3 regions of the Vibrio sp. genome follow, and region 3 is predicted to be linked to each of the others. Evidence: predicted binding sites of a transcription regulator. Region 3 holds the regulator's gene; each other region holds the start of a gene.
What was found. Region 3 encodes MetJ, which represses methionine synthesis genes. Its sites were predicted from a motif close to TTAGACNTNTANANGTCTAA; they were not measured.
Positions count from the first base shown of each region.

Region 1 (10,803 bases), on a different contig from region 3:
GTCGATAAATTAGTACGACAGCTAAACAAGCACAAAGAGAAGCTAAACGCTCACTAACACCATGCAATTAAGCGAAATCCTTACACTGGACTGCACGAAAAGTGCAGTTCAGTGCACCAGTAAAAAACGTGCCCTTGAAATGATCAGTGAACTCGTTGCTGAACAAACCGGGCAAAACTCTACCGAATTATTTGAATGCATGCTCAGTCGTGAAAAGATGGGCAGTACTGGCATTGGAAATGGAATAGCCATTCCCCATGCTCGTATGCAATCCAGTGATAAAGCTGTAGCAGTTCTACTTCAGTGTGAATCACCGGTTGAATTTGATGCTATCGATAACCGCCCTGTTGACCTACTTTTTGCTCTTCTTGTGCCCGACGCACAATGTAAAGAGCACCTAAAAACTCTTTCTAGTATGGCAGAGCGTCTCAACGATAAGCAGATCTTAAAACAATTGCGTAAAGCGCAGTCCGATCAAGAACTCTACGACATAATGGTGCATCGATAATGCGCCTTATTGTAGTAAGCGGCTATTCCGGTGCAGGTAAAAGTGTCGCACTTCGTGTCTTAGAAGATCTTGGTTACTACTGCGTCGACAATCTACCTGTGGATATGCTTGATAACTTTGTCCAATCCGTTCAATCAAGCAAACAGAATGTCGCGGTCAGCATCGATATTCGCAACCTACCAGCAGAACCAAACTTAGTCGAAGATGTTCTCACTCAACTCAAACAGAGTTCAGATGTGAGTGTACTGTTCCTCGATGCTAATAAAGACACATTACTCAAGCGCTATAGTGAAACTCGTCGAATTCACCCGTTGACGTTAAGCTTAGAGAACACCTCTCTAGAACAAGCGATTGAAAAAGAGCGAACCATTCTTTCTCCCCTCAAAGAACACGCGGATCTTGTCATCAACAGCAGTAACCAATCCCTGCATGATTTAAGTGAAACCGTCCGCATGCGTGTTGAAGGTCGAGAACGTAAAGACCTGGTCATGGTATTCCAATCATTTGGCTTTAAATATGGCCTACCGAGCGATGCTGATTACGTATTTGATGTGCGCTTTTTACCCAACCCTCACTGGGAGCCTGATTTACGTCCACTGACCGGGCTCGATGCACCAATCAAATCCTTTTTGGAAAGCCACGCTGAAGTCATTGAACTGAAACAACAGGTTCAAAAATTCATTGAACATTGGCTACCTCTACTAGAGAAGAACAATCGTAGCTATCTCACGGTAGCCATTGGATGTACTGGCGGAAAACATCGCTCCGTTTATCTCACCCAACAAATTGGCGAATACTTCGCACAGATGGGCCATCAAGTACAAATTCGTCACGCATCATTAGAGCAAAACCACAAGGAATAACACTATGCAGCAACAGAGTAGAACCGTCCTAATTCAAAATCGTCTAGGCCTTCATGCTCGTGCTGCTGTAAAGCTTGTGGAGCTTGCTCAATCATTTGATTCTGTACTGACCATTCAAAACCATGAAGGCAAAGAAGCCACCGCTGATAGCGTAATGGGCTTATTAATGCTGGAATCAGCCCAGGGTGAGCATGTGACCATTAGTGCAGAAGGCGCAGATGCACACCCTGCACTAGAAGCCGTCTGCCACCTCATCGAAGATAAATTTGAAGAAGAAGATTAACTTCCCTCCTTTGACAAATTTCTCTTCCTTCACATTAACTTATTAAATCCATTCTAAAATTAAGTTACTATTCACAGCATTGTAGAAAAATAGAGTCAGGGGGAATCAATGGCAGAGCAAATTGAATTTGACCAAGCTCACCAAGCCCTCCAAGAAGTCACAGAAGCTCTAGAAAATGGCCGTTTTGTTCATGTCCGTCGCCAATTGCAGGACATGGAGCCAGAAGACATTGCCCATCTATTAGAAGCCTCCCCACGAAAAAGCCGTGAAGTTCTTTGGCAGTTAACCGATCCAGAAGACTATGGTGAGATCCTCGATGAGCTAAACGAGGATGTCAAAGATGATCTAGTGTCTAAAATGGCACCAGAGACACTTGCAGAAGCTACAGAAGGTATGGAGACGGATGATGTCGCCTACGTACTCCGTAGCCTGCCTGACGACGTTTCTCGAGAAGTTCTATCACAAATGGACGCCGCAGAGCGCCTATTGGTTGAAACCGCACTTTCATACCCGGAAGATTCTGCTGGTAGCTTAATGAACACCGACGTTATCACCATTCGTGGTGATGTCGATGTTGATGTTGTATTACGTTATTTGCGTATGAAAGGCGAGCTCCCAGAAGCGACAGATGCTTTGTACGTGATTGATGAAGAGAGCCGGTTAATTGGTGAATTGCCAATCACGACTCTGATCACCACTCAACCAGACGTCAAAATCATTGATGTGATGGAAGACGCTGATGAAGCAATCGACGTGACGATGAGTGACTCAGACATTGCTAGCCTATTTGAGCGTCGAAATTGGGTTTCTGCACCTGTTATTGATGAAAACCAGCATCTTGTCGGTCGTATCACCATCGATGATGTGGTTGATGTTATCCGTGAAGATGCCGAGCACTCGATGATGAGTATGGCGGGTATGGATGATGACGAAGATACCTTCGCACCTGTGGTTAAATCTGCACGTAAACGTAGTGTCTGGTTAGGCGCTAACGTACTTGCAGCATTGGCAGCTGCTTCTGTATCCAATATGTTTGAAGCCACCTTAGATCAAATGGCGGCAATCGCGGTATTGATGACCATTGTTCCTTCCATGGGTGGTGTTGCAGGTAACCAAACCGTTGCACTTGTGATTCGCGGTTTGGCACTGGGTCATATCGGTGACTCCAACAAACGCGAACTACTGATGAAAGAAGCAGCCATCGGCTTACTCAACGGCATCATGTGGGCCTTGATCATTGGCGGTATTGTTGTAGCTTGGAAAGGTAATTGGATGCTAGGTGGGATTATCTCCGCGGCTATGCTCACTAACCTACTCGTGGCAGGCATCGCTGGGGTAACCATCCCGATTCTGTTAAAGAAGATGAATATCGACCCTGCTCTTGCAGGTGGTATGGCGCTAACCACAGTGACCGATGTGATTGGTCTATCGGTGTTCTTAGGTTTAGCAACCATTCTAATCTAACGCCAATAAGCTGATACAAAAAAGCGCAGTCGTAATAACTGCGCTTTTATTTTATCTAGCCTTCGCTCTAGCCATTAATGTTTGGCCCTAACCACTTCTCGGCCTCAAGCATATCCCAACCTTTACGATCAGCGTAACTTTCCACTTGATCCTGCTGGATCTGAGCGATCGCGAAGTAACGTGAATCAGGGTGCGAGAAATACCAACCCGATACAGATGCACCTGGATACATTGCATAGCTTGACGTAAGTGTCATACCAATCGTCTCTTCCACCTTCATTAGCTCCCAAAGTGGCCCTTTTTCGGTATGTTCAGGACAAGCTGGGTAGCCTGGTGCTGGTCGAATGCCTTGGTATTTCTCTCTAATCAGTTCTTCGTTCGACAAGTTCTCATCAGCGGCATAACCCCAAATTTCTTTACGAACCCGCTCATGTAAGTATTCAGCAAATGCTTCAGCTAAACGATCGGCAACTGCCTGAATCATAATCGCGTTGTAGTCATCACCTTGAGCTTTATATTCATCCGCAAGTTCACGCTCATTAATACCACCCGTCACGGCAAAGGCACCAATCCAGTCTTTCTTACCCGAATCTTTCGGCGCAATGTAATCAGACAGACAGTAATTGAACCCTTTCGGCTTTTCAGTTTGCTGACGTAAGTTACATAGCACTTTAGCCACTTCAGTACGCGACTCATCCGTGTAAACTTCAATATCGTCGCCAATGCTTGCCGCTGGGAACAGTGCACACATACCTCGAGCTTGCATCAAGCCCTCTTTCTCAACACGGTCTAGTAGCTCATTAGCATCTTTAAATAGACGCTTGGCTTCTTCGCCTACTTCTTCATGTTCAAAGATCTTTGGATATTTACCCACCAGCGACCAAGTCATGAAGAAAGGCGTCCAGTCAATGTAGTTACGTAGTGTCGCGATATCAAAATCATCAAACACATGTACACCCGGCTTAGCTGGCACTGGCGGAGTGTAGTTGCCCCAATCAATATCAACCTTGTTGGCTCGCGCTTGCTCTAGTGTTACTGGCTTAGTTCGAGGCTTTTTACGGTTATGCTGATCACGGACACGTTCATAATCCGCATCGAGCTTTTCAACAAATGCCGGGCGAAGTTCATCAGATAACAGAGAAGTACACACACCTACTGCACGCGATGCATTGTTTACATAAACAACAGGCTTACTGTAGTTCTGCTCAATTTTTACCGCAGTATGCGCTTTCGAGGTCGTTGCACCACCAATCAGTAGTGGCAGATCAAACTCAAGACGCTCCATCTCTTTAGCAACATGCACCATTTCATCCAGAGATGGGGTAATCAAGCCAGATAGACCAATGATGTCAACGTTCTCTTCTTTAGCAACTTTCAGGATCTTTTCACATGGCACCATCACGCCAAGGTCGATGATCTCGTAGTTGTTACATTGCAGAACCACGCCAACAATATTTTTACCAATATCGTGCACATCACCTTTTACTGTCGCGAGTAGAATTTTACCGTTCGAGGAGCCTGCCTGTTTCTCTTTGTTTATGAATGGTTCTAGGTGAGCAACCGCCTGTTTCATTACGCGCGCTGATTTCACTACCTGTGGTAAGAACATCTTACCTTCACCAAACAGGTCACCCACCACGTTCATGCCATCCATTAGAGGCCCTTCAATCACCTCTAGCGGTTTGGCAGCATTGACGCGAGCTTCTTCGGTATCTTCTACGATAAATTCGGTAATACCTTTCACTAAAGCGTGTTCAAGACGCTTCTCAACTGGCCATGTGCGCCACTCAAGTGCAGAAGCATCCTCTTCTTTACCGACACCTTTACCTGCATATTCCGCAGCAATATCAAGCAGTCGCTCAGTCGCATCATCACGACGGTTAAGAACCACGTCTTCCACCGCCTCTCGTAGCTTATCTGGCACGTTGTCGTAAATTTCAAGCTGACCTGCGTTAACAATGCCCATGTCCATGCCGTTCTTGAAGCAGTGGTATAAGAACACCGCGTGAATCGCTTCACGGACGTAGTTATTGCCTCGGAATGAGAACGAAACGTTCGAGACACCACCTGAAATCATCGCATGTGGTAAATCGCGTTTAATGTCTGCAACCGCTTCAATGAAATCCACAGCGTAGTTGTTGTGTTCTTCAATACCCGTCGCGACGGCAAAGATATTCGGGTCAAAAATAATGTCTTCCGGCGGGAAGCCCACTTCATCAACTAAGATTCGATAAGCGTTGGTACAGATTTCTAACTTACGTTCACGCGTTTCGGCCTGACCGACTTCGTCAAATGCCATCACGATAACTGCAGCACCATAACGGCGGATCAATTTCGCTTGTTCGACAAACTTCTCTTTACCCTCTTTTAACGAGATGGAGTTAACGATGCCTTTGCCTTGAATACATTTGAGGCCAGCTTCGATAACTTCCCATTTAGAAGAGTCGACCATGATTGGAACTTTCGAAATCTCTGGCTCTGATGCACATAGATTGAGGAAGCGCACCATACACGCTTCCGCATCCAGCATGCCTTCATCCATGTTGATATCGATGATCTGAGCGCCGTTTTCCACTTGCTGACGAGCAACTTCTAGCGCTTCGTCGTAAAGCTCTTCTTTAATCAAACGCTTAAAGCGGGCAGAACCGGTCACGTTAGTACGCTCACCAACGTTAATAAATAGCGTTTCTTTTTCGATGGTTAGTGGCTCTAAACCAGATAAACGACAAGCAGTAATCAACTCTGGAAGGTCACGGGGCTTAACCCCTTCAACCGCATTTGCCATTTGGCGAATATGTTCTGGCGTCGTACCACAACAACCACCAATCAGGTTTAAGAATCCGCTCTGAGCCCACTCTTTAACGTGCACAGCCATATCTTCTGGAGATAAGTCATATTCGCCAAATGCATTCGGTAAACCAGCATTCGGGTGCGCAGAAACAAACGATTCAGAAATACGGGAGAGTTCTTCGACATAAGGACGAAGCTCATCTGGGCCAAGAGCACAGTTAAGACCAAATGAAATTGGATTTACGTGACGAAGTGAATTGTAAAATGCTTCGGTCGTTTGACCTGATAATGTGCGACCCGAAGCATCAGTGATGGTACCTGAAATCATCACAGGAAGAGCAATGCCTAACTCTTCAAATACCGAATCAACGGCAAAGGCACACGCCTTAGCGTTAAGTGTATCGAAGATAGTCTCGATAAGAATAAGGTCGGAGCCACCTTTGATCAGTGCTCGGGTTGATTCAGAATAAGCTGTCACAAGCTCATCAAAGCTGACGTTACGATAGCCAGGATCGTTTACATCAGGCGAGATAGAACAAGTACGGTTAGTAGGACCAAGAACGCCTGCAACGTAACGAGGCTTATCTGGTGTTTTCGCCGTCCACTCATCTGCAGCTTCACGAGCTAACTTAGCTGCCGCAAAGTTAATCTCTTCACTGAGGCTTTCCATATCATAGTCAGCCATCGCGATAGTGGTCGCGTTAAATGTGTTGGTTTCAAGAATATCTGCGCCGGCTTCTAGATACTCAAGATGGATATCTTTAATCAGCTTTGGTTGAGACAGTACTAAAAGGTCATTATTCCCTTTCAAATCGCAATGCCAATCAGCAAAACGCTCACCACGATAATCATGCTCTTCAAGTTTGTAATCTTGGATCATGGTGCCCATACCACCATCAATCAATAAGATACGTTGCTTTAATTGAGCTTCAATCTGTTGCCTTACATTACTTCCCACAGTACAGCCTCATTCCTTTAATTATTCTTCCATCCTATCACAGTTATTAAAGGAGTCTAGACGTCTAAAACAACAAAAATCATCACCATTCCATGACAAAAAAGTGTTTGCTATTTAAGCACGCTAGGAACAAAATCCTCATTCACAATTTGTTACATACAGAGAATCACATGTCGGTCTATTACACTCTGTGTTTCCTATCTGCTGCAGCAATGATGATTGCTTTCATAAACAGCAAGATAGGTAAAATGCAAACCACCATCGCTATAACTGCGGGATCAATGATCCTATCGTTAATCATTCTGATCGCAGGTCAAAACGATTGGTTCCACCTGACAGAAATTGCTTCGAAGACAATGTCGAGCATTAACTTCGAAGATTTTTTGCTTAAGGGGATCCTTGGCTTCTTACTGTTTGCCGGTGGATTAGGTATCAAACTGCCCAACTTAAAAGATCAGAAATGGGAAATTACCGTACTGGCCTTAGGGGCAACCTTGTTCTCTACCTTCTTTATTGGTTTTGCGTTATATGGATTCTGCCAACTCATCGGGATCCAATTTAATTTGGTCTACTGCTTATTGTTCGGCGCACTTATATCTCCTACCGACCCAATCGCAGTATTGGCTATCGTCAAAAAACTCGATGCGCCGAAGCGTATTTCAACCCAAATTGAAGGGGAATCTCTGTTCAATGATGGCTTCGGTTTAGTGATTTTTGTCACTCTGTATACCATAGCCTTCGGTACCGAAGCACCAACAGTGGGCAGTGTAACCATGTTGTTTATCCAAGAGGCTATCGGCGGTATCGCTTATGGCTTTGCGCTTGGGTTACTCTTCCACTATCTCATCAGTGCTACAGATGATCATTCTATGGAATTGCTACTTACGATTGGTGTGCCAACTGCGGGTTACGCATTTGCTGAAGTACTGCATGTTTCAGGTCCACTCGCTATGGTCGTTTCTGGCATTATGATTGGTAACTGGACTCGCTTTATCGGTTTCTCCAAAGAGAGTGAAGATCACCTTGATCACTTCTGGGAATTAGTTGATGAGTTCCTTAACGGCGTACTCTTCCTACTGATTGGTATGTCGATGCTATTGTTCGAGTTCCACAAAGAAGACTGGATATTAATGGCGTTCTCTGTACCACTGGTACTCTCTGCCCGTTACCTAAGCGTTTTTCTGTCTTACATTGGCTTTAAACGTTACCGAAACTACAACCCGTGGTCAGTTAAAATCCTAACCTGGGGTGGGCTGCGCGGCGGTTTGGCGTTAGCAATGGCACTCTCCATTCCATCAGGCATCTGGGTGATCCAAGATAAGCTAATTGATGTGAAAGAGATTGTGTTGGTCATGACCTACTCTGTGGTCGTGTTCTCCATTCTGGTTCAAGGCTCAACCATTACACCTATGATTGAAAAGGCAAAGCGTGCTCAGAAAGACATGGACGAGGATGCAATGGCAGCTACAAAAGAGTAACGTACCCTAAACTTATAATACTGAAAGGCAGCCCATTAAGGCTGCCTTTTCCGTATCATTACGCTCAATAAGCGCACAGATTCTAAAGCTCTTTTGCAGAACTACTTGGCAATGGCTTAACCAACACTCTCCGTAACTTCATCACAGTAATACTCAATATTGCTAGGCACAAAGTAATTACAGGTGCGGCCATAAGCCCAGCTGTAATATATCTGCTGATTGTCTCAGGGAGAATCGGAAGCAACATGCCAAATGAACAGAGTAACAGCGTCCATAAAATCGCGCTTAACCACGAGAAATAGTGAAACCTTTTTACCTGCTGCGCTCTCATCCCCATCATTAACGGCAGCAGTGAGCGAACAACTGGAATAAAGCGAGCACTAAATAAAGCCACCAACCCATGCTTAGTTAATAACATATCAACTTGTGCTAAGCGCTTACTCGGAACAGCCTTCACCCAGCCTTGAACTTTAGGTAAACGATTTAACCATTTTCCTTGCAAGTATGCCGCCCAACTTCCCATTGCCGCACAAAACCCAATAATTAGTAGGATCATAACGGGATCCAAAACGCCCACCGCCGCCAATGTGCCAGATAACACGACCACACTATCGCAGGGGAAAGGAGCTGCTGGGATAAAGCCACTTTCAAGAAAAATAAGGGCGGCAACAATAACGTAAATAAAAACAGCACTACCTGGAGTCTGCAGTACCGAGAAATCTTGGCTCCACAGTGCGAAGAGGACAGAGGTAATAGAGTCCAACATAGAAACACCCTTACTACGTTGAGGTACGGTAGATTCTGTTGTAGCTCCGTTCTAATTGAAGCTCAAACGCAATTTGCTATCGTCAGGATTGATTAAACACAAAGGGGGAAGGAGAACATGCTTATCAGCTCTAAATCATTTCTGGATGATGCAGTTCCTTCCGCTGTCTTTTGCAATATAAAGGTATCCATCAACACGAGCTAAAGCTTCTTCTATCGGCGTGGAAAGTTGCTCGTAAGGCAAGGTTGTCATCCCCAGACTGACTGTGATTTTGAGCGTATCCTCACCACTTACGATCTCCATTGCCTCTACTTCACGCCTTAGTCGCTCTGCGATTTCAAACCCCAGCTCACTATCAGTACTTGGTAATACAAGCGCAAACTCTTCCCCACCTAATCGACCTAAAACATCCATATTGCGAGTAGACTGTTGAATATGCTTTACCAACGCAATCAGGACCTCATCTCCTGCGGCATGACCGTATTGGTCATTGACTTGTTTAAAGTGGTCTATATCAAGCAAAATAATTGTTATAGGCACCCGCCAACGTTCGCAGGTGCTGATCGCCCTTTCCGTCTGCTCTTGAAAGCTTCGACGATTAAACGCACCAGTTAGGGCATCGGTAGCAGCAAGTTTACGAAGTTTGTTTTCGATGCTCTTTCTTTCATCGATATCAGTAATCGACATAATGATGATTGGGTTATCATCAAAGGACAGCTTGCTAAAAGCAAACTCTACTTGTCTAAAACGTCCATCTGGTAGCAATAGCATTAAATCACAGGAGGCCGTTGCGACACCTTCGCTTTGTGATAGTGTCTGACATAATCTAGAGCGAAAAAGCTTATGGCTCTGTGAAGCAATAAACTCACTAGGGTGTCGGTGAACAACCTCTACTTTAGCCCGATTAAGTAGCTGGCAACTAAACTCATTCAACATGATGATTTCCAGCTGAGGATTACAGATAATAATCCCAATAGGAGCCGCGTTAACTAACTCTTGTAATTGTTTTGCTGCTCTTTTGGAATGTTCTAACCTTTGAGCTTGTAACTCTTCAAGCTTTTTCCTTAGGTATATGTCGCGGAAAACTAACAGCCAACTATTGGGAGTGATATTCGTTAATCGCACCCGCATTATGTAATCTGTACCTGCGCACTGAATATTTAGATCTGCAGTCTTGTTACCGCTAATTTGATAATCTCGGATAAAAGTCTGTAATTCAGGAGAGCTTCTGACTATCTCTAATTCAAATATCTTCGAGAAATTAGCTTCAGAAGTTAACAAGGGGGGTTCAAAGTTACCACTTCGAATATCTTTAACATTACCTTGAGTGTCCACCCACAGGCTCATATCTGGCAGCGAGTCTAAGATTTGGTTGAGTGTGTTGTTCCTTTGGTTGAGCTCATTGCAACTAATATCTAATGAACGCTCTGTAATTGCTAATTGTTCCTCAAAGCTTTGATAACCGTCATCAACCAATTGAATTAATTTTTCTAACTCCGGCTCTTCAGGTACTCCATCTGGGTAAATGCGCTTGAGTTGGCGTTGAAGTAACCTGTGCATACTACTTTTCCGAGAATGCGGTAATGGTCATTGTCTGATTGTGTAACTCAGAATTGTGCTGATGATCTAAAGGAGCAATCTCGCCATAAGAATAGAAACCACATAGCATTGTTTGCTCTCCTAACTCTTCACG
Region 1 covers NZ_CFHWOM010000072.1:1,787-12,589, reverse strand. The annotation lists gene hpf (ribosome hibernation promoting factor) at 1-57, shown strand, start outside; gene ptsN (PTS IIA-like nitrogen regulatory protein PtsN) at 62-508, shown strand; gene rapZ (RNase adapter RapZ) at 508-1,371, shown strand; gene AC4MRV_RS19850 (HPr family phosphocarrier protein) at 1,376-1,654, shown strand; gene mgtE (magnesium transporter) at 1,763-3,118, shown strand; gene metH (methionine synthase) at 3,186-6,866, opposite strand; gene AC4MRV_RS19835 (cation:proton antiporter) at 7,037-8,344, shown strand; gene AC4MRV_RS19830 (DedA family protein) at 8,427-9,110, opposite strand; gene AC4MRV_RS19825 (diguanylate cyclase) at 9,246-10,670, opposite strand; gene AC4MRV_RS19820 (FIST signal transduction protein) at 10,672-10,803, opposite strand, start outside.
Region 1: metH (methionine synthase) is a predicted target of MetJ. The motif match lies at 6,915-6,934, and genes of this name have one in related genera.

Region 2 (10,803 bases), on a different contig from region 3:
GATGCGAACCATAGTACTGCCTGCTTCGATAGCGGCTTCCATGTCGCCACTCATCCCCATGGATAAAGTGTCGAGTTGCTCATCAGGAAAACGCTGCGCAAGCTTATCTTTTAAGTCTGCCAATTGAGTGAATGCCGACAGTTGTGAAGCGTAGTCCGACACATTAGCTGGAATTGACATTAACCCTCTTAAAGTGAGGTTTGGAAGTGAAGAAATCAACTCCGCAAGCTCAAAGATTTCATTTTCGTTTAACCCAGATTTAGATGCCTCACCACTGGTATTCACTTGCATAAGAACTTGTAGTGGTGTCGCGTCATCTGGGCGTTGATCGTTCAGGCGTTGAGCGATTTTAGCTCTATCAACTGTATGTACCCAAGCAAAGTTCTCAGCAACATGGCGAGACTTATTTGATTGGATTGGACCAATGAAATGCCATTCTAGGCCCAGTTCTGGATGGTGTTCGGAAAAGTGTGCTACTTTATCGGCGCCTTCTTGTACGTAGTTTTCACCAAAGGCAACTTGGCCCGCTTGAGCGGCTTCGAGAATTGCCTCTACAGGTTTAGTTTTACTTACCGCCAGAAGTTGCACTGACTCTCGAGGTCGTCCACACTTTTGTTGTGCACTCTCAATCTGTGAGGTGATCTGTTCAATATTTTGTTGAATACTGTTCATAGCAGATTTTACTTAAGGAAAATAAATGGATATCGCTGAATTACTGGATTTTAGTGTAAAGCATAATGCATCAGATCTACATCTTTCTGCCGGAGTTTCACCAATGGTACGGATAGATGGCGAAGTAAGAAAGCTTGGTGTGCCTGCTTTTAGCCATTCGGATGTGCATCGTTTGGTTTTTGAGATCATGAACGATTCTCAGCGAAGTGAATTTGAGGAGCGTCTCGAAGTCGACTTTTCTTTCGAGTTGCCTAACGTTGGGCGATTCCGTGTCAATGCATTTAATCAGTCTCGCGGCTGCTCAGCGGTATTTCGAACCATTCCAACAGAGATCCCTACACTAGAGCAATTAGAAGCTCCGCAAATATTTGAAAAGATAGCGAATATGGAGAAGGGATTGGTATTGGTAACGGGGCCAACAGGATCCGGTAAATCAACGACATTGGCTGCGATGGTTGATCATATCAATCGCAATCAAAACAAGCATATTTTGACCATCGAAGACCCGATAGAGTTTGTTCACACCAATAATAAATGTTTGATCAATCAGCGCGAAGTGCACCGAGATACTCACAGTTTCAAAAATGCTCTGCGCAGCGCCCTACGCGAAGATCCAGACGTTATTTTGGTTGGTGAATTACGCGATCAAGAAACGATAAGTTTGGCACTTACGGCTGCTGAAACGGGTCATTTGGTATTTGGCACATTGCACACCAGTAGCGCGGCAAAAACCATTGACCGTATTATTGATGTGTTCCCAGGCAGCGACAAAGACATGGTTCGCTCGATGTTATCAGAGTCGTTGCGCGCGGTGATCGCCCAGAAGCTGCTTAAGCGTATTGGTGGGGGGAGAACTGCCTGTCATGAAATTATGATGGCCACACCTGCTATCCGTAACTTGATTCGTGAAGACAAGGTCGCGCAAATGTATTCCGTGATACAAACTGGGGCGGCGCACGGCATGCAAACTATGGAGCAAAACGCCAAGCAGCTTATTGCCCAAGGTCAGGTTGATCCTGAAGAAGTGGCGAAGAAAATCGAAACAGAATCCAATAGCATGTTCTGATAGGTGAGAATATGGATATCAATACTTACCTTCAGGGAATGAACAACCAGAAATCATCAGACCTTTACATCACGGTCGGGGCTCCTGTGCTTTATCGCGTTGATGGCGAACTGCGTGCACATGGCGAGAAACTCATGTTGAATGATGTTGAGGCATTACTTAATAGCATGATGGATCAAGATAGGCAGCGAGAGTTTGATTCGACGAAAGAGGCGAATTTTGCCATCGTTCGCGATTTTGGTCGTTATCGGGTGTCAGCGTTTTATCAACGCGAGTTACCTGGTGCGGTAATTCGTCGCATCGAAACCACTATACCGAGCTTTGAAGACTTACGTTTGCCTGAAATTTTGCAAGACCTCTCGATAGCTAAACGTGGGTTGGTGTTGGTAGTCGGAGCTACAGGGTCTGGTAAATCTACAACTATGGCCGCGATGACGGGGTATCGAAATAGTCATCGAACAGGCCATATCTTAACGGTGGAAGACCCGATTGAGTTTGTTCACGAGCATCAGCGTTGTATTGTTACTCAGCGAGAAGTTGGGTTAGATACTGAAAGCTATGAAGTAGCGCTTAAAAACTCGCTTCGACAAGCGCCTGATATGATTTTGATCGGCGAAATTCGTTCACGCGAAACGATGGAATACGCGATGACTTTCGCCGAAACTGGTCATTTGTGCATGGCTACATTACATGCGAATAACGCCAACCAAGCTCTTGAGCGAATTTTGCATTTAGTTCCTAAGGAGCAAAAAGAACAGTTCTTGTTTGATTTATCAATGAATTTGCGCGGTGTTATTGGTCAGCAACTGATTCGTGATAAGAATGGCCAAGGACGTCATGGTGTGTTTGAAATTCTGCTCAACAGCCCACGAATATCTGACTTGATCCGACGTGGGGATTTACACGAGCTCAAATCTACCATGGCCAAATCTCAAGAAATTGGTATGCAGACGTTTGATCAAGCGCTATATCAGCTTGTTGTTGACGGTAAAATTAATGAAGAAGATGCCTTGCACAGTGCGGATTCAGCCAATGACTTACGCATCATGCTAAAAACTAAGCGCGGAGATAACTTTGCTGGTGGTTCTCTTAGTAATGTGAAGATTGATATGGATTAGCTAGAGTGTGAGCTATTCTGCTGCAAATTAAAAAAGGGTCGATGTAGATGCATCGGCCCTTTTTTAATTCAATCTAAGGTTTATTCACCGTATTGTGCTTCAAACCAACTTTCTAGGATGACGACTGCAGATTGGCAGTCAACATTTCCTTTACTGAGAGCTTTGTAGCCACCCATATCGAAAAGTTCAGCCCGAGCCTCGGCTGTTGATAAGCGCTCGTCATGAAGTTCAACAGGTAAGCCAAAGCGACCATGAAGTCGATTGGCAAACTTTTTTGCTCTTGGAGTGATGGTTTCTAAATCTCTACCATGCAAGTCTGTAGGGAGGCCAACAACCAGCAAGTTAGGCTGCCACTCTTTAATAAGCTTTTCGATATCATCCCAGTTCGGGATCCCATCATTGGCTTTAAATGCGCGCAGTGGAGAAGCCGTTCCTGTAATTTCTTGGCCGATAGCACTACCAATGCTCTTGGTACCAAAATCAAATGACATGATGGTTCTAGACATGAGAATCCTGTTTATTTTGTTTACGACGGACTAAGCGTGGCCAATATCACTGGATAGCTGAGCGACATTAATACCGAGCATTTGTACTGCCTTTTGCCAACGCTCTGCAATTGGCGTATTAAAAATGACTTCAGGGTCAGCTTCAATAGTAAGCCAAGAGTTGTCAGAGAGTTCGCTTTCCAATTGGCCAGGCTCCCACCCTGAATAGCCCAAAGCAACGAGGTATTCATTAGGTTCTGCTTCAGTGCCAAGTACTCCGAGGATATCCCGAGATGTGGTGACAGAAATATCATCGGTCATTTGGATACTAGACTCGTACTTGTCTTTTGGCTGATGGAGAATAAAACCTCTATCACTAGACACAGGCCCGCCTTTTAATACTGGCTTATCGAGACTTTCCGTTACCAATTGCGGGTGAGTAGATTCGACGTCAACTTGCTTAAGCATTTTGCCGACCGTGACGTCAATTGGAGCGTTAATCATTAAACCCATGGCACCTTCATCATTGTGTTCGCACACATAGATGACACTGCGCTCAAAGTAGGGATCTTTCATCCCGGGCATAGCAACTAAAAAATGGTTGGTTAAATTCATAGACACTCCAACATATTATTAGGGGCAGGCAGTGCTACCCCATTGTTATTATTTGTTGATGCGGCGTTCAATCGCATCCATAAGCTTGCCCGTGATTGATACATCAAACGCAGCTTCGATTTCACGAATACACGTTGGGCTGGTTACGTTGATCTCAGTTAGCTTATCGCCAATCACATCTAGACCAACAAAGATAAGCCCTTTTTCTTTAAGTGTAGGCGCTACTGCCTCAGCTATCTTTTTATCTGTTTCACTTAGTGGTCGAGCTTCACCAGTTCCGCCAGCAGCAAGGTTGCCACGTGTTTCCCCTTTTGCTGGAATACGAGCTAGGCAATATGGCATTGGCTCACCATCCACAACCAAGATACGTTTGTCACCGTTACTGATGTCAGGCACAAAAGTCTGCGCCATTGCATAGTTCTGGCCATGGTTAGTCAGGGTTTCAATTATCACTGATACGTTTGGATCGCCTTCTTTTACGCGAAAGATAGACGCGCCACCCATACCATCAAGCGGCTTAAGAATTACATCACCATGCTTTTCACGGAATTGCTTAATCTTCTCTGCTTTACGCGTCACGATAGTGGTTGGTGTTAGCTCTGGGAACCAAGCTGTAAACAGCTTTTCGTTACAATCGCGTAGGCTCTGTGGTTTGTTGACGATCAGTGTGCCTTGCTCTTCAGCGCGCTCTAGGATGTAAGTGGCGTAGATGTATTCCGTATCAAACGGAGGATCTTTACGCATCAGTACCGCATCTAGCTCTGAAAGCTCGATAGTTTGCTCAGATTTGAACTCATACCAACCGGTTGGATCTTCTTTCAGCTCAACCACTTTGGTGTCAGCTACCGCAACCCCTTGGTCTAGGTGAAGGTCATCCATTTCCATGTAGTGGATTTCGTAGCCGCGGCGCTGCGCTTCAAGCATCATGGCAAAGCTAGAGTCTTTCTTGATGTTAATGGACGAGATAGGGTCCATTACGATACCTAATTTGATCATATTGTTCTCCGTTTAACCAAGATCGCCGAAACGAACTTGCAGGGCTGTAATTGCAGTAAGAGCCGCCGTTTCGGTACGTAATACACGTGGGCCGAGTAGCGTCTCTTCAAATTTGTAGTTTTCCGTCATGCTGATTTCTTCTGCTGACAAGCCACCTTCAGGGCCAATCAACAAACGGACTTTTTCTACCGGAGTAGGTAGGGTGTTGATCGAGTATTTTGCACGAGGGTGGAGATTCAGTTTTAGACCGTCATACTCCTCGCCACACCACTCTTCAAGTTGCATGATAGGGCGGATTTCTGGAACCGTGTTGCGACCACATTGCTCACAGGCGCTGATGGCGATTTTTTGCCATTGAGCGAGCTTTTTCTCGAAGCGTTTTTGATCGAGTTTGACACCGCAGCGCTCTGAAATCAGTGGGGTAATTGTGTTTACTCCGAGCTCAACTGATTTCTGGATAGTAAATTCCATTTTATCGCCACGAGAAATTACTTGGCCGAGGTGAAGATCAAGCGGAGATTCTGCGCTACGTTCGACACGTTGAGTAATATTCACTTCAACATTTTTCTTTGAAACACTGGCGATCTCTGCTGGGAATTCAGCCCCACTGCCGTCAAACAGCAGTACTTCTTGGCCTTCTTTCATGCGCAATACACGGCCAATATGGCCTGCGGCATCTTCGCTGAGCATGAGAGAGCCTAACTGGTTAATGGCTTCTGGGTGATAGATTCGTGGGATTCGCATTGGTTTCGACTTCCAGCAACAGATTTTGAGATAACCTCTAACATGGATGCTTTTATGCGAAAAAACAAGGGGCAGAGAGAGTTTCCAATTAATTACTGGAAACTCTCAATTTCATAACGCAGTGAGAGCTATAGCGCTTGGCAAGCTTGGTAAACAAATGGGTTGTGGTTACCTTGGACTTTGAAGATCCGAGCCTCTCGTTCACACTCCCACTCATCCACAGGGAACTGCTTGTTCCATGCCATCATAAGGTTGGTTTGCTGCTTAGACAGCTTGAAGCCGTACTCTTTACTCATATATAAGTATGTTCGAGCGATTGAGCCTTTTGCTCTATCCGGAGGCATGACCTTGCGCTGTTTAAAGTTGACCTGCATTTCACAGCGTCCGTAGCTGACGCCATCAATCCCGTTCCATTGGCTAAAGTTATAATTGGAACGGTCGCCATTTACTTCTCCGATTGCGGGCGTTAGGTTGTGGAGATCGGCTTCCATCATACGAAATGTCTTATCATTTTTAGAGCAGTTCTTGCGCCCACCATCTTGCCAACATTGGCGTTGGTGGCCAAATTGCCAAGCTGGGACGACATGCTCCCATTCGATTCGAGAAGCGCGCTTTTGTTGTTTACGCACTTGGTAACCACACGACTCTAAATCCGGTGTTCCTTTACGTCCTTGCCATTCAATATCACAGCCACAGTAAAAACTGGTTGGGTGATCGGCGTAAATTTTTACCGCTTCTTTTTTTGCTTTGGAGAAAGAAGAGGGGGGAGCTGCATGGCTAGTAAGACTGAAAAGCGCAAATAATAGACTGAAAAATAGGATTCTTTTCATGGAATTCCGTATTAGAAAAGTAGTATGAATTACAGTCTAACACGCAATTATGGTTGGTATTGGTGAGAATTGTCTTATTAAGTCAGTTGTTTGCCAGTGAAACTCAAGGTTTGATGGCACTTTTGACAGCGGTAACTGGCTTGGTTGCGCAGTACTTTATTATGACGGCGAATAGAAAGGGGATAGCTTGTACAGCCACAAAGGTATTCAAAGGTTTTTCCTTGTACGGAAGTGACTTCAAAGCTGTGGGTGGTTTTTGCAGGCACGTTAAATACGGCTTCCATCACGCCTTGCCACTCTTTCCCGTGTGGCCTAACAGGGCCATAGACTTGGTAAGTAATCAGGTGAGCGACTTCATGAGGAATCACGTCAGTAAGGAAAGCCTGCTGGTTTTCTTCAAATAGCGTTGGGTTTAAACGAATTTCATTGAGCTGTAGGTAGGCTTTACCGGCAGCCTTGCCGCGTAATTTGTAGTTAAGTTTTGGCTGGGCGAATGTGCGTTTAAAGGCAACTTGAGCCTGATTTATGCAGTTTGCAATCACTTTAAGTGCACGATAATTGAGTTCAGAATCCACAACCACTCCTAAATAAACGCCCCAGCTCAAATGGCTGGGGCGCATCATAGACCGAAATGGCTTAGCTTGTTAAGGGTGATGTTTCTTCTTGATGGTTTCATGGTAAGCGTGCCAAGTACCATAGCCAAGGATTGGCATAGTAAATAGCATACCTATACCGTACGTAGCAAAGCCAACCAAAATACCACCACAAATCAATGCCGCCCAAACAATCATCGCAGGGATGTTGGATTTAACCGCGTTAAAGCTGGTGAATACGGCTGTCATCATATCGACGCGGCGTTCCATCATCACTGGGATGGAGAAAGCGGAAATACTGAAAACGATACAAGCCAATACCAAGCCCACTAGTGAGCCGATAACTAAGAATGGCATAAACTCAGTGAGAGGTGCGCCTTGTACTGAAGGGTATAGTGCATGCAGTAATGCAGCGATACGCATCCAGAAAATCATACATACAGCAAGAAGTACTGCGAATGCCCACTGTGATGTAGAGTTACGACCTATCGCTTTCATCGAGTGCAGTAAACTTGCGCTATGGCCTTTTTCTCTTTCCCAGCTAGCATCGTACAAACCTAGAGCAAGGAAAGGCCCTATTAGCATATAAACCACGAGACTAGGCATGACAACTAAGTGCGTTCCTTGCCATTGAACCAGCAACACAATTCCAATAGCGGCTGCCATGAAGCAAAGGCCATAGAAAGCACTGATGAGTGGCATTCTAACAAAGTCATGTAGACCAAGAGAAAGCCAATGAAATGGTGCTGAAATACTCAGCTGATTACACGGAATAGTACGAGCGTATTCCGAGTCCGGGACTTCTTTCTGCTTATCTTTAAAGTCGTGTGGGTTCACCGTACGAGGCATACATCCTCCTTGATCGATTCTCTACGTAGACTAAATTCGTTGGCAAATTTAGCGTTTGAAACTCGATGCCCGGCTTGGCGACGTCTGGAATATAAGCGGCGCATCAGTTAACGCTAACGAGGTTTCAATCGCTGAAACTACTCGTTAACATATTTTTAACTATTGACCCCATGGCAAAAAAATACAACTTTGAGTGGCAAATTAATCCTTAAAGAAAAAGGGCTTTTGGTTTCCCAAAAGCCCTTTTAAATTCGATTATGTCTTATGTTCTAATTACTTAAGACCTGCGAAGTCGGCAAGAATTGCTGCTTTGTCAGTCGCTTCCCATGGGAACTCTTCACGACCGAAGTGACCGTATGCTGCTGTCTTCTTGTAGATAGGCTGAAGTAGGTTAAGCATCTCTTGTAGGCCGTACGGACGTAGGTCGAAGTTCTGGCGAACAGCTTCCACGATAATGTCGTGCGATACTTTTTCAGTACCAAACGTTTCAACCATGATAGACGTTGGATCAGCAACACCGATTGCGTAAGAAAGTTGGATCTCACAACGATCAGCCATGCCCGCAGCAACGATGTTTTTCGCTACGTAACGCGCAGCGTATGCTGCAGAGCGGTCAACTTTCGATGGATCTTTACCAGAGAATGCACCGCCACCGTGACGCGCTGCGCCGCCGTAGGTATCAACGATGATTTTACGACCAGTTAGACCACAGTCACCCATAGGACCACCAATTACGAAACGGCCAGTTGGGTTGATAAAGAAGTTAGTCTCTTTGTTGATCCACTCAGAAGGTAGTACTGGCTTGATGATCTCTTCCATTACTGCTTCACGTAGGTCAGGAGTTGATACTGAGTCACAGTGCTGAGTTGAAAGAACAACCGCATCGATACCTACAATCTTACCTTGATCGTATTGGAACGTTACTTGAGATTTTGCATCTGGACGTAGGAAGTCTAGTTTGCCACTCTTACGTACCTCTGCTTGTTTTTCAACTAAGCGGTGTGCGTAAGTGATAGGTGCTGGCATTAGGATCTCTGTTTCGTTGGTTGCGTAACCAAACATAATGCCTTGGTCCCCTGCACCTTGCTCTTTAGGGTCGGCTTTATCAACACCTTGGTTGATATCTGGTGACTGCTTACCGATAGTGTTTAGAACGGCACAAGAATCCGCGTCAAAACCCATGTCAGAGTGAACGTAGCCAATCTCACGAACGGTTTGACGAGTTAGCTCTTCGATATCTACCCATGCTGAAGTAGTGATTTCACCACCAACCATGACCATACCGGTTTTAACGTAAGTTTCACACGCGACACGTGCTTTTGGGTCTTGTTCTAGAATTGCATCAAGAACAGCATCAGAAATTTGGTCTGCAATTTTATCTGGATGACCTTCTGATACCGACTCAGAAGTGAACAGGTGCTTAGCCATGTTAGCTCCACTATATCTGGTTAATGTTGGAGGTTTATAAACTCTCCAGCATTCAATAATACTAATAATTGTAGGTGTATCTACATCTAGACGTCTATTCTAGTTTTGATTGCTCGAATTACAAGCTCTTTTTTATTATTAGATAAAACCAAACGATTGCCTCAAATCTGCTAATTATTAGTAACTTCGATAGATTTGCAGCGAAAGGTAAGAAAATTGTGAGCAATTGGCTTGGAAAACGTTTGCACAGCTAGAGTCGCTTTGAGAGAATTATCGCCCACTTTTATATGATTCGCTTAATGCACTCAGGAGCTGACATGTCTTCTCGTCAACATCTCGCTAATGCTATCCGCGCTCTAAGCATGGATGGTGTACAACAAGCTAACTCTGGTCACCCAGGCGCACCTATGGGTATGGCTGACATCGCTGAAGTTCTTTGGCGCTCTCACCTAAACCACAACCCTTCAAACCCAGAGTGGGCTGACCGCGACCGTTTCGTACTTTCAAACGGCCACGGCTCTATGCTGATTTACTCTCTGCTTCACCTAGCAGGCTACGAGCTATCAATCGAAGATCTTAAGAACTTCCGTCAACTGCACTCTAAGACTCCAGGTCACCCAGAGTATGGCTACGCACCAGGTATCGAAACGACAACAGGTCCTCTAGGCCAAGGCATCACTAACGCTGTTGGTATGGCGATGGCTGAGAAAGCACTTGCTGCTCAGTTCAACAAAGAAGGCCACGACATCGTTGACCACTTCACTTATGCATTCATGGGTGATGGCTGTCTGATGGAAGGTATCTCTCACGAAGCATGTTCTCTAGCAGGTACGCTAGGTCTTGGTAAGCTGATCGCTTTCTGGGATGACAACGGTATCTCTATTGATGGTGAAGTTGAAGGCTGGTTCTCTGACGATACGCCTAAGCGTTTTGAAGCGTACGGTTGGCACGTAATTCCAGCAGTAGACGGTCACGACTCTGAAGCAATTAACGCAGCAATCATTGCGGCGAAAGCAGATCCTCGTCCAACGCTAATCTGTACTAAAACAGTTATCGGCTTCGGTTCACCAAACAAGTCTGGTTCACACGACTGTCACGGTGCACCACTAGGCGCTGAAGAAATCGCAGCGACTCGCAAGCAACTTGGTTGGGAGCACGGTCCATTTGAAATTCCTGCTGACGTGTACGCTGAGTGGGATGCAAAAGAAGCAGGCGCCGCTAAAGAAGCAGCTTGGAATGCTAAGTTTGATGCATACGCGGCAGCTTACCCTGCAGAAGCAGCTGAGCTTAAGCGTCGCCTAAACGGTGAGCTACCAGCACAGTGGGAAGAGAAAGCAAACGCAATCATTGCAGACCTTCAAGCTAACCCTGCAAACATCGCATCACGTAAAGCATCGCAAAATGCGC
Region 2 covers NZ_CFHWOM010000058.1:127-10,929, reverse strand. The annotation lists gene AC4MRV_RS18730 (YggS family pyridoxal phosphate-dependent enzyme) at 1-672, opposite strand, end outside; gene AC4MRV_RS18725 (type IV pilus twitching motility protein PilT) at 698-1,738, shown strand; gene AC4MRV_RS18720 (PilT/PilU family type 4a pilus ATPase) at 1,750-2,856, shown strand; gene ruvX (Holliday junction resolvase RuvX) at 2,937-3,362, opposite strand; gene AC4MRV_RS18710 (YqgE/AlgH family protein) at 3,393-3,956, opposite strand; gene gshB (glutathione synthase) at 4,005-4,952, opposite strand; gene rsmE (16S rRNA (uracil(1498)-N(3))-methyltransferase) at 4,965-5,696, opposite strand; gene endA (deoxyribonuclease I) at 5,825-6,526, opposite strand; gene AC4MRV_RS18690 (SprT family zinc-dependent metalloprotease) at 6,604-7,101, opposite strand; gene AC4MRV_RS18685 (DUF2189 domain-containing protein) at 7,171-7,968, opposite strand; gene metK (methionine adenosyltransferase) at 8,242-9,396, opposite strand; partial or broken gene AC4MRV_RS18675 (transketolase family protein) at 9,714-10,803, shown strand, end outside.
Region 2: metK (methionine adenosyltransferase) is a predicted target of MetJ. The motif match lies at 9,475-9,494, and genes of this name have one in related genera.

Region 3 (10,803 bases):
TCTACGCCCATTTGCGGCGCAGCAACATCGATTTCAATCTCTTTATCGTCTAGCTTGCCTTCACGTAGCTTCTTACGGAAAATTTGGCGAGTATTCGATGAGCTTTCATCTTGCTGTTCGTTCTGACCCCAAGCATCACGAGCTGGCGGCAGTAGTGCATCAAGAATGCGCTCTTCTGCTTGCTCTTCCGCGCGGAATTTCACTTTTTCCATCGCTTGCTGGTGCGTCATCTTAATCGCAACGTCTGTCAGGTCACGGATGATGGTTTCGACTTCCTTACCAACGTAGCCCACTTCGGTAAACTTAGTCGCTTCAACCTTAATAAAAGGTGCATTCGCTAGTTTAGCTAGGCGGCGAGCAATTTCAGTTTTACCAACACCCGTAGGACCAATCATTAGAATGTTCTTTGGCGTTACTTCAACACGCAAGCTCTCTTCAAGCTGCATACGGCGCCAGCGATTACGTAGCGCAATCGCGACAGAACGCTTTGCATTTTCTTGACCAATGATATGGCGGTTAAGTTCATGAACAATTTCGCGAGGTGTCATTTCAGACATAATCAATTTCCTTAAATTCTGTTAACACTATCTTTGCTTATTCAGCGCGTTTACTCGGCTTGAGTGGCTGGGATTTCTAGTTCTTCGATAGTGTGGTGATGGTTAGTGAACACACAGATATCACCAGCAATGGTTAGTGACTTCTCTGCAATTTCACGCGCATCTAATTCTGTATTTTCAAGCAATGCGGTTGCTGCCGCTTGAGCGAAGTTACCGCCTGAACCGATCGCAATCAGATCGTTCTCTGGTTGAACTACGTCACCGTTACCCGTGATGATCAAAGATGCCGTTTCATCGGCTACGGCTAATAGCGCTTCAAGCTTACGTAGCGCTCGGTCACTACGCCAGTCTTTCGCGAGTTCTACTGCAGCCTTGGTTAGGTGGCCTTGGTGCATTTGCAGCTTGCTCTCAAACTTTTCAAACAGAGTGAAAGCATCTGCTGTACCACCAGCAAAGCCTGCTAAAACTTTATTGTTGTAGAGGCGACGCACTTTGCGCGCATTGCCCTTCATTACTGTGTTACCCAGAGATACTTGTCCATCACCAGCGATGACGACTTTATTATTACGACGTACAGATACAATGGTAGTCACGAGTAGGGCCTCATAGTTGTTTTAATCTCAGTGTTAAAAACTATATGAGGCTCTGAATGGTGGAATTCAAGGGAAAAGGATAGAGATAGAAACGAAAAACGAACCCCGAAAGGTTCGTTTTGTTGTGATTATTGCGTTTCTTTCCAAATCGCACACGGCTCAATTTTCGCTCGCTGCAATTTGTGCTTATCACGCTCAGCATCACGCTTAAATTTGTATGGCCCTAGTACCACTCGGTACCAACTGCTGCCCTCTTTCTTCCGAATCTTACTGTTAATACCTTGGAAGGCAATATCCAGTTTACGAGCTTCCGCTTGCTGAGCATTCTTATACGCACCACACTGCATTATGTAAGGTATGTCAGATACGACTTGCTCTTTCGCTTTCACTTCCACTTCACGATTAGGCAAGCTTTCAACGTAATCCCACTTTTCCTCTGGAGGAGGTGGCAACGTTGCTTTTGGTTTAGGTTTTGGCTTAGGCTTGGTTTCAACAACAGGTGCTGGCGGCTCAGGATCCGTGCTTAGTATGTATAAGCCATACCCAAAGACACTAACCAATAGGATAGCGATCAATCCACTGCGCCATGGTTTTCGACTAGGAGCCGCTTGCTTACGCGTTGGTTTGCGCCCGCTATTGCCCCGACCACGTTTTACATAATCTCTGTTTGCCACTGTTGTACATCAATCATTTGTGAGCCACTGCCAGTATGTTAATGCAGAATGCCACGCGATGACAGAGGGGAAATGGAAGCGGTACATCAAAATGCACCGCCTATCACTATCCGCTATAGGACTCTTGGAGGTGCCGCACTCTCACGAATTACGAGCTTGGTTTCTAATAGTCTAGAACCAGCACGTACATCATGACCACGAAGCAGCTCCAACATCATTAACATAGCTTGACGACCAATCTCATAACGAGGCTGAGAAATAGTGGTCAACGGCGGATCGCAATATTGCGCAAACTGGATATCATCAAAACCAACCACTGATAGGTCTTGAGGGACTCGTAAACCCAATTTCTTCGCTTCTTGAATCGCACCGATAGCCATCGCGTCGTTATGACAAAAAACGGCAGTGGGGGCATCTGAGAGTGATAGCAGCTGTCGAATCGCTTTAGCACCCGCTTCAAAAGTGAAGTCACCATTGGTGCAATAATTTGGATTCATCGTAATACCTGCTCGACGCAGCGCTTGTTGATAACCCTGATGACGGAACTGACAAAGCACCGCAGACTCTGGACCTGAGATCTGAGCAACTCGCTTGTGCCCCATCTGAGTCAGGTAGTTAACCGCTTCAAACGCAGAAGTGAGGTTATCGATGTGTACCGTAGGTAATTCAAGCTCTGGAGCAAACTCACAAGCCATCACCATCGGTGGTAGATTTTTCTGTTCAGGCTTACTTACATCGAATGGAAGATCAGTGCCAAGCAGCAGCATTCCATCAGCTTGCTTAGTAAAGACTAGATTTACAAATGAGCTCTCACGCTTTTTCTGCTGACCGCTGTCACCCAGCAAAACAATGTAGCCATGCTCCATTGCTGCATCTTCGATGCCACGAATGATCTCGGTATAATAGGGATCACAGATATCAGGAATGATAGCAATGATGGTTTTTGACTCATTGCGACGCAAGTTACGCGCCAAAGAGTTTGGTGAATATCCAGCTTCTAGCACGGCATCTTCAACTCTCTTTCTTGTTGCTGAAGACACTTTTTCTGGGTTCATCAACGCGCGGGAAACCGTTGCTGTCGAAACTCCTGCTAGCTGGGCAACATCCTTCATTGTCGCCATAAAATTTTTACCCTCTTCAATTTCCAACATTGGTAGCGCGGTGCCACCTAAACCTTGCTGAATCACACACATATTTCTTGTGACTGTGTGTGTCGATGATGAGCTACAACTCATTCTTATCGTTCATTTGCACAAAGCAAACGTTTAACCTGCCGTTATTTAACGTGCAGAGTTAAGCAATACTTCGTCTAGTTTATTCATTTCACAACACAAAGTTACGGGAGATTTAACAAAACGGGCAGCCCAAACCAGATCTGAATCACAAATAAATGAAAAACATGCAACTCATTAATCTTGCGACAACTAATTCATTGCACTTCAATAACTCTCAGTGATGTGACCGATGAATCACTAGCTCAGATCCTGAGGCTCAATATCCAGTGTCCAGCGTACTTTTTTAGCGCTAGGCAACAGCTGGATTGCTGGTTTAGCACTCGACAGCAACTTTTGCATTGTGGAACGATGCTGGGTTTGCAACAACAAATGCCAACGATATTTGCCCGCACGCTTCGCCAAAGGTGCAGGTGTCGGTCCAAGAACTTGGCAGTAGTCGTCAAATAGAGGGTGCGCTTCTAATGTATGCCGAACTTGGCGCAAAAACTCTTCTACCTGTTCACTGCTGTTTGCCTCAGCTCGGAACAAGGTTAAGAAAGAATAAGGAGGTAACATCGCCAACTTACGCTCTTCAAGCGCCGTATCAGCAAAGTGACGATAGCTCTTGGTTAACAAAGCCTGCAATAAGCTATGATCAGGATGATGGGTTTGCAAGACCACCTCACCAGGCTTACTCGCTCGGCCTGCACGGCCGGCAACCTGAATAAAGAGTTGAGCCAGACGTTCAGAAGCTCGAAAATCGCTGCTATATAAAGAGCCATCGACATCTAACAAACCAACTAAGGTCACGTCAGGGAAATGGTGTCCTTTAGCTAGCATTTGGGTTCCAATCAGAATCTGATACTCACCGTTTCGAATTGACGAAAGTGCGGCTTCTAAGCTGCCCTTTCGGCGAGTACTGTCTCTGTCGATACGAATGGCTTTGTAATCTGGAAACAGTTGCGACAGTTGGGTTTCAAGCTGTTCGGTTCCGACACCAACCGTGACTAAATGGGTCGAACCACATCCTTGGCATTGGTGAATAATCGGTTGCTGAGAACCACAATGATGGCAACGAATCTCATTGTTGTACTGATGATAGGTATAATAGGCGTCACAACGCTTACATTCGGCAATCCATCCGCACTCATGACACATTAATGCTGGCGAGAAACCGCGGCGATTGAGAAACAGCATAACTTGATTCCCTGCCTGTAAGTGCTTGCGCATTTCGGCAATTAGGGGAGCCGAAAGACCACTCTCAAGGTAGAGTCCTTTAATATCCAAGACTTTATTGGTTGTTGGGGTCGCATTTCCGGCTCGCTTAGATAAGACTAAATGATGATATTTACCGACCAAGGCATTATGAAGTGTTTCTAATGCTGGAGTAGCTGAGCCAAGGATAATAGGAATTTGCTCTTTGTTAGCACGCATCACCGCCACATCACGAGCGTGATAACGCAAACTATCTTGCTGCTTATAAGAAGAATCATGCTCCTCGTCCACGATAATAATGCCCAGATCGTGGAAAGGTGTTAGTAATGCCGATCGCGTACCAATCACGATACCAGCCGCATTGTCTCGAGCAGAGAGCCAAGCATTAAGTCTTTCCGTATCATTTAAGCCCGAATGAATCACTTCGACAGGTACATTAAAGCGTTTTTTGAATCGATTGATAGTCTGTGGCGTTAATCCAATTTCAGGGACCAGAACTAGCGCCTGCCTTCCTTTCTCAAGAACGGGTTTTATCAAGTTAAGATACACTTCCGTTTTACCCGAGCCAGTCACCCCTTCCAACAAAAAGCACCCAAATTCCTGAGTACTATTAACCGTCGCAATAGCTACTGCTTGCTCGGTGTTGAGTTTCGGTTTCTCGACTTGGGCTTCAACTTCATGGCTCCAATCTCGGATGACAGGCTTTCTCTCTATCGACTCTATCCACCCTTTGTCATGCAGGGTTTTCAAGACACTCGAACTGATTTCTTGGTCAACGAACTCTTGGTGAGGTACAGGACCCGCTTCTAGCATATGCATTGCTTTTGCTTGCTGAACCGCTCGCCCAAAGCTTTGCATCAATTGATTACGGCCAGCCGTCGTCAACTGCCATTCCACCAGCGCCGCAAAATCCGCTGGTTTTCCTTTCCTTAATGCACTCGGCATCGCGTTCAACAGAGTATCGCCCAAAGGATACTGATAAAACTGACTACACCAATGGAGCAAAGAATAAAGCGTTTCTGGCCATACAGGCTGACTATCAAGCACTTGCTTAATCGGTTTGAGCTTATCAAGGCTAAATTCAGATTCATTGACCATAGCAGTCACGACACCAACCAGTGTCTGACGACCAAAAGGGACTGATACTCGTCCACCGATGATGGGAAACAAGTGTGATGGAATCTGGTAATCAAACTGTTTGTCCAGTGGAACAGGTAACGCTACTCGCGCAATCGTTGGTCGCATATAAGCCATTGAGAATGTGTAGATAGAGACCAAAACAGTGTAAGGGAAAAGGTGATAAGTAGGAAGGAAACGAATTTCTCCCTCGAAAATGCCTGTTCCATGCGCTCAATAACTCACTCGACTAAGTTAGGCTAAAAAAGTAGCAATTTTCTCTGCAAACTGGTTGATTCAGAGACATGGATTCATTACTATATCGCGCCTTAGAGATATGGCTCGCCTGATGGTAGCGGTATCCCTAAATACTATTTTTTAAACTACGTGTGGTGTCCGGCATAGAATCGGATGGCGACACGGCCCATATATTGAGGTTATCCCATGAAAGCTGGTATCCACCCAGAATACAAAGCTGTTAAAGCAACTTGTTCTTGTGGCAACTCTTTTGAGTTCAACTCAACTCTAGCTAAAGAGTCAATCCACCTAGACGTATGTGACAAATGTCACCCATTCTACACTGGTAAGCAACGTATCGTAGATACAGGCGGTCGTGTTGATCGCTTTAACAAGCGTTTCGGTGCTCTATCAAGCAAGAAGTAATTTCTGCTTAGCCGAATCTAAAAAGGACGCCAAGGCGTCCTTTTTTGTTGCCTGCAGTATATCCCTCAGCGCTCGCCCTAGCGTATTGTTTTAATAAAACAGAGTTTTTCTAGCGATATCTCTATTCATCTGGTCTTATCTCCAGTCATTTGCCACTTTTTGTCGTCATGGGTCGCATTCTGACCTTTGCAGCTTGACTTAGTTACTCTAGAATGGATTTCCCCTTTCCAATTATTATTAACGAGTACCTACACCTATGTCAGACGACAATCACCAAGAATTATCCCCTGAAGAGCAATTCCGTCAGCAAGCTCTGGATTACCATGCATACCCAACTGCAGGTAAAATTTCTGTCGAACTAACAAAACCTGCAGAAACAGCTAATGACCTTGCCCTAGCCTACAGCCCAGGCGTAGCGGAACCTGTTCGTGAAATCGCGCAAAACCCTGATAATGTTTATAAATACACCTCTAAAGGTAACATGGTTGCGGTGATTTCTAACGGCACAGCAATTCTTGGTCTTGGTAACTTAGGTCCACTAGCCTCAAAGCCTGTAATGGAAGGTAAATCGCTTCTATTCAAACGCTTTGCTGGTCTAGACTCGATTGATATTGAAGTGAAACATCGCACAATTGAAGAATTTGTTGATACCGTCGCCAACATTGCCGACACCTTTGGCGGTATCAACTTAGAAGACATCAAAGCTCCTGACTGTTTTGAAATTGAAAAACAACTTATCGAACGTTGTGATGTGCCAGTTTTCCACGATGACCAACACGGCACAGCGATTGTTACTGCTGCTGGTATGCTTAATGCGATCGAGCTGCAAGGCAAAAAGCTAGAAGATGCAACGATCGTTTGTTTAGGTGCAGGTGCTGCAGCCGTCGCTTGTATGGAGCTACTGATCAAGTGTGGTGCCATGCGTGAAAAGATCTACATGCTTGATCGCAAGGGTGTCATTCATACTCGCCGCGATGACTTAAATGAATACAAGCAACTGTTTGCTAACAATACTGACAAGCGTACTTTGGAAGATGTAATTGAAGGTGCAGATCTGTTCCTAGGCGTATCTGGTCCGAATCTACTGCCAGCAGAAGCGCTAAAACTGATGGCTGACAAACCAGTTGTGTTTGCGTGTTCAAACCCTGATCCAGAGATTAAACCAGAACTAGCCCATGAAGTTCGTGATGATCTTATTATGGGTACAGGTCGCAGCGACTACCCGAACCAAGTAAACAACGTACTCTGCTTCCCATTCATTTTCCGCGGCGCACTGGATGTCCGAGCAAGCGAAATCAACGATGAAATGAAGCTGGCAGCCGTTGATGCTATTCGCCAACTTGCAAAAGAAGACGTACCAGCAGAAGTATTAAAGGCAGCAGGCGTTGATCATTTGGAGTTTGGTCCTGGCTACATCATTCCAAAACCAATGGACTCTCGCTTACTACCTCGTGTAGCCAAAGCGGTAGCACAAGCCGCTGTAGACTCTGGCGTTGCGCGCATCGAAATGCCAGAAAACTACATGGAAGCCTAGTCGCTAGATTAGAACCAATAAAAAACCGCTGTTACTACACAGCGGTTTTTTTATAACGATGATCGGCTCTCAGCGAAAACTAGGTGCTTTATTGTTTTTGTTATTCTTCGTCAAACGCTTCGTATTCGATTCCCATCTCTTCCATCAATTTTTTAACTTCTGCTGGAATGTCGTCAGGGCGATCTTTTCTTAAATCTTCATCAGTTGGCAGTGGTTGCCCAGTGTAGGCATGCAAAAATGCTTCACACAATAGCTCGCTATTTGTTGCATGGCGCAGGTTATTAATCTGACGACGCGTGCGCTCATCGGTTAATACCTTTAATACTTTCAATGGAATAGAAACAGTAATCTTCTTTACTTGTTCGCTTTTCTTTCCATGCTCAGCGTATGGGCTAATGTATTCGCCATTCCAGTCTGCCATTGCGCACCTTTAATAATTCTTTGTGTTTAATTGAGTAAAGCGCAATTTTAGCGGTATTTATAGCCACAAGCAAAGACATATAGACGTCTAGAAGTGTTGACGTCTCAAAAAATGAGAAGTAAAGTGATGAGATATGGAGATGGAATAACATATATCTAACATCCAACAGGTATAACGTATTCCCTACAAGTTGTCATCACTGTTCGAAAGGAAACACTTATGAGCGCCCGTAAGCCAGCCACCATCGCCGTACGTACTGGTATTGAATCTGACACTCAACACCACGCCGTTGTGCCACCTATTTACCTCTCGACCAACTATGGATTTCCTGCATTTGGCGAAGTACCTCAGTATGACTACACTCGTTCGGGAAACCCAAACCGCGGCTTGCTCGAAACGGCGCTGTATGAACTAGAGTCCGGAAAGGGCGCTGTGGTAACGAATTGCGGGACCTCTGCGCTTAACCTGTGGGTGTCAGCATTCCTGGGCCCTGACGATCTCATCATTGCACCTCATGACTGTTACGGCGGTACGTATCGTCTATTTAATACACGCTCACAAAAAGGCGATTTCAAAGTGCAATTTGTCGATCAATCCGACGAGAAAGCACTCGATGCAGCCATTGCTCTTAAGCCAAAGCTGATTTTACTTGAAACACCATCCAACCCCTTGGTTCGCGTCGTCGATATCGCAAATGTATGTGACAAAGCAAAACAGGTCGGCGCACTAGTCGGTGTAGACAATACCTTTTTGACACCTGTGTTCCAAAAACCTCTTGAGCTAGGCGCTGACTTCGTTATTCACTCAACAACTAAGTACATCAATGGTCATTCCGACGTGATAGGTGGCGTGGTAATCACTAAAACCGAGCAGCATGCCGAAGATTTAGCTTGGTGGGGCAACTGTATCGGCGCAACAGGTACTCCATTCGATAGCTACATGACTTTACGCGGTATTCGCACTCTGGGTGCTCGAATGAAAGTACACGAAGAAAGCTCGGCGCAGATCCTTGAGTACCTCAAAACACAAGACTTAGTTGGCACCATCTACCACCCAAGCCTCCCTGAACACCCAGGGCATGAAATTGCCAAGAAACAGCAATCAGGCTTTGGCTCAATGCTCAGCTTTGAATTTGCCGGCAGCTTTGAACAACTAAAATTCTTCGTTGGCCAGCTTGAGCTTTTCTCACTGGCAGAATCTTTAGGCGGTGTCGAGAGTTTGATTTGTCACCCGGCATCGATGACTCATAGAGCAATGGGAGAAGAAGCGCTGGCAGAAGCTGGGGTTACCCATCAGCTATTGCGTCTTTCTGTAGGCCTAGAAGACGCCGACGATCTAATTGCAGACCTTGATAAGGCGTTCGCTGAAACTAAGGGGGCATGCTAATGACTATTTCTCGCCAACTGCATAAATTCGGTGGTAGTAGCTTAGCCGACCCGGAATGTTATCGCCGCGTAGTTAATATCTTAAAAGAGTACTCTGCCAGTGAAGACTTGATTGTCGTCTCAGCCGCAGGGAAGACCACTAACCGCTTAATAGAGTTTCTAGAGTCACTCAATAAAGATGGTCGCTTAGCACATGAAGTGTTGCAAAGCCTACGCCAATTTCAAACTACTCTTATCGAAGAGCTGATCTCTATAGAAGAACAACAAACATTACTTGCCAAGCTAAACGACGAATTTTCTACTTTGGGTGAGCTTACGGCACCGTTGACTGAAGCAGAAAAGGCCTCTGTGCTTGGTCATGGTGAGGTATGGTCGTCACGTCTATTGGCTGCTCTCCTCAACCAGAATAACCTTCAAGCCGTTGCTCAAGATGCGCGAGCTTTCCTTCGAGCAGAAATCGGTACTCAGCCAGAAGTTGATCGCGGAGCATCTTATCCGCTCGTCAAAGAAGTACTAGCTCAACATGCCCATCATCGAGTGGTGATTACCGGGTTTATGGCACAAGATGAACAAGGGCAAACCGTGTTACTGGGTCGGAATGGCTCAGACTATTCAGCAACGGTCATCGGTGCTTTAGCGGAAGTCAAACAAGTAACCATTTGGAGTGATGTAGCGGGTGTATACAGTGCAGATCCTCGTATTGTTAGCGATGCCTGCTTACTACCACTCCTCAGGCTTGATGAAGCGAGCGAACTGGCTCGTCTTGCCGCACCAGTTTTGCATAGCCGGACTCTACAGCCAGTTGCTCAAAGCACCATGGATTTGCATCTACGCTGCAGCTACGAACCCGAATCTGGCTCTACTCGAATCGAACGCGTATTGGCATCTGGTCGTGGAGCAAAGATCATTTCATCACTCAACGAAGTGCTGCTAATCCAACTTAACTTCTCTGCAGGTCACGACTTCGCAAGACTTGAGAAAGAAGTACTATCTAGCTTAAAACGCGCTCAGCTCGAACCTTTAACCTATGAAGTACAAGATGACCAAAATACGCTTCGCTTAGCTTACACGGCTGAAATTGCCGGTGGTGCGCTAGAATATCTGCAAGACGCAGCAATTGAAGCCGAAATTAAACTAAAAGAAGGCTACTCTCTCGTAGCGGCGGTCGGCGCTGGTGTAACGAAAAATGCTAATCACTGCTACGGTTTCTATCAAAAGCTCAAATCATCTCCCGTTGAATTTATCTCTGAATCTCAATCTGGATTGAGTTTAGTGGCGATACTGCGTAAAGCTGACACTACCCAATTGGTCAAAGCCATTCATAGCCAGTTATTCCAAGCTCAGAAACGTGTCGGCATCGCATTGTGTGGTAAAGGCAATATTGGATCGAGTTGGTTAACTCTCTTTGCAGAGCAAAAAGCCGATCTAGAA
Region 3 covers NZ_CFHWOM010000013.1:5,867-16,669, reverse strand. The annotation lists gene hslU (ATP-dependent protease ATPase subunit HslU) at 1-557, opposite strand, end outside; gene hslV (ATP-dependent protease subunit HslV) at 608-1,150, opposite strand; gene ftsN (cell division protein FtsN) at 1,279-1,824, opposite strand; gene cytR (DNA-binding transcriptional regulator CytR) at 1,938-2,945, opposite strand; gene priA (primosomal protein N') at 3,297-5,498, opposite strand; gene rpmE (50S ribosomal protein L31) at 5,814-6,032, shown strand; gene AC4MRV_RS10045 (malic enzyme-like NAD(P)-binding protein) at 6,289-7,566, shown strand; gene metJ (met regulon transcriptional regulator MetJ) at 7,667-7,987, opposite strand; gene AC4MRV_RS10035 (O-succinylhomoserine (thiol)-lyase) at 8,207-9,373, shown strand; gene AC4MRV_RS10030 (bifunctional aspartate kinase/homoserine dehydrogenase II) at 9,373-10,803, shown strand, end outside.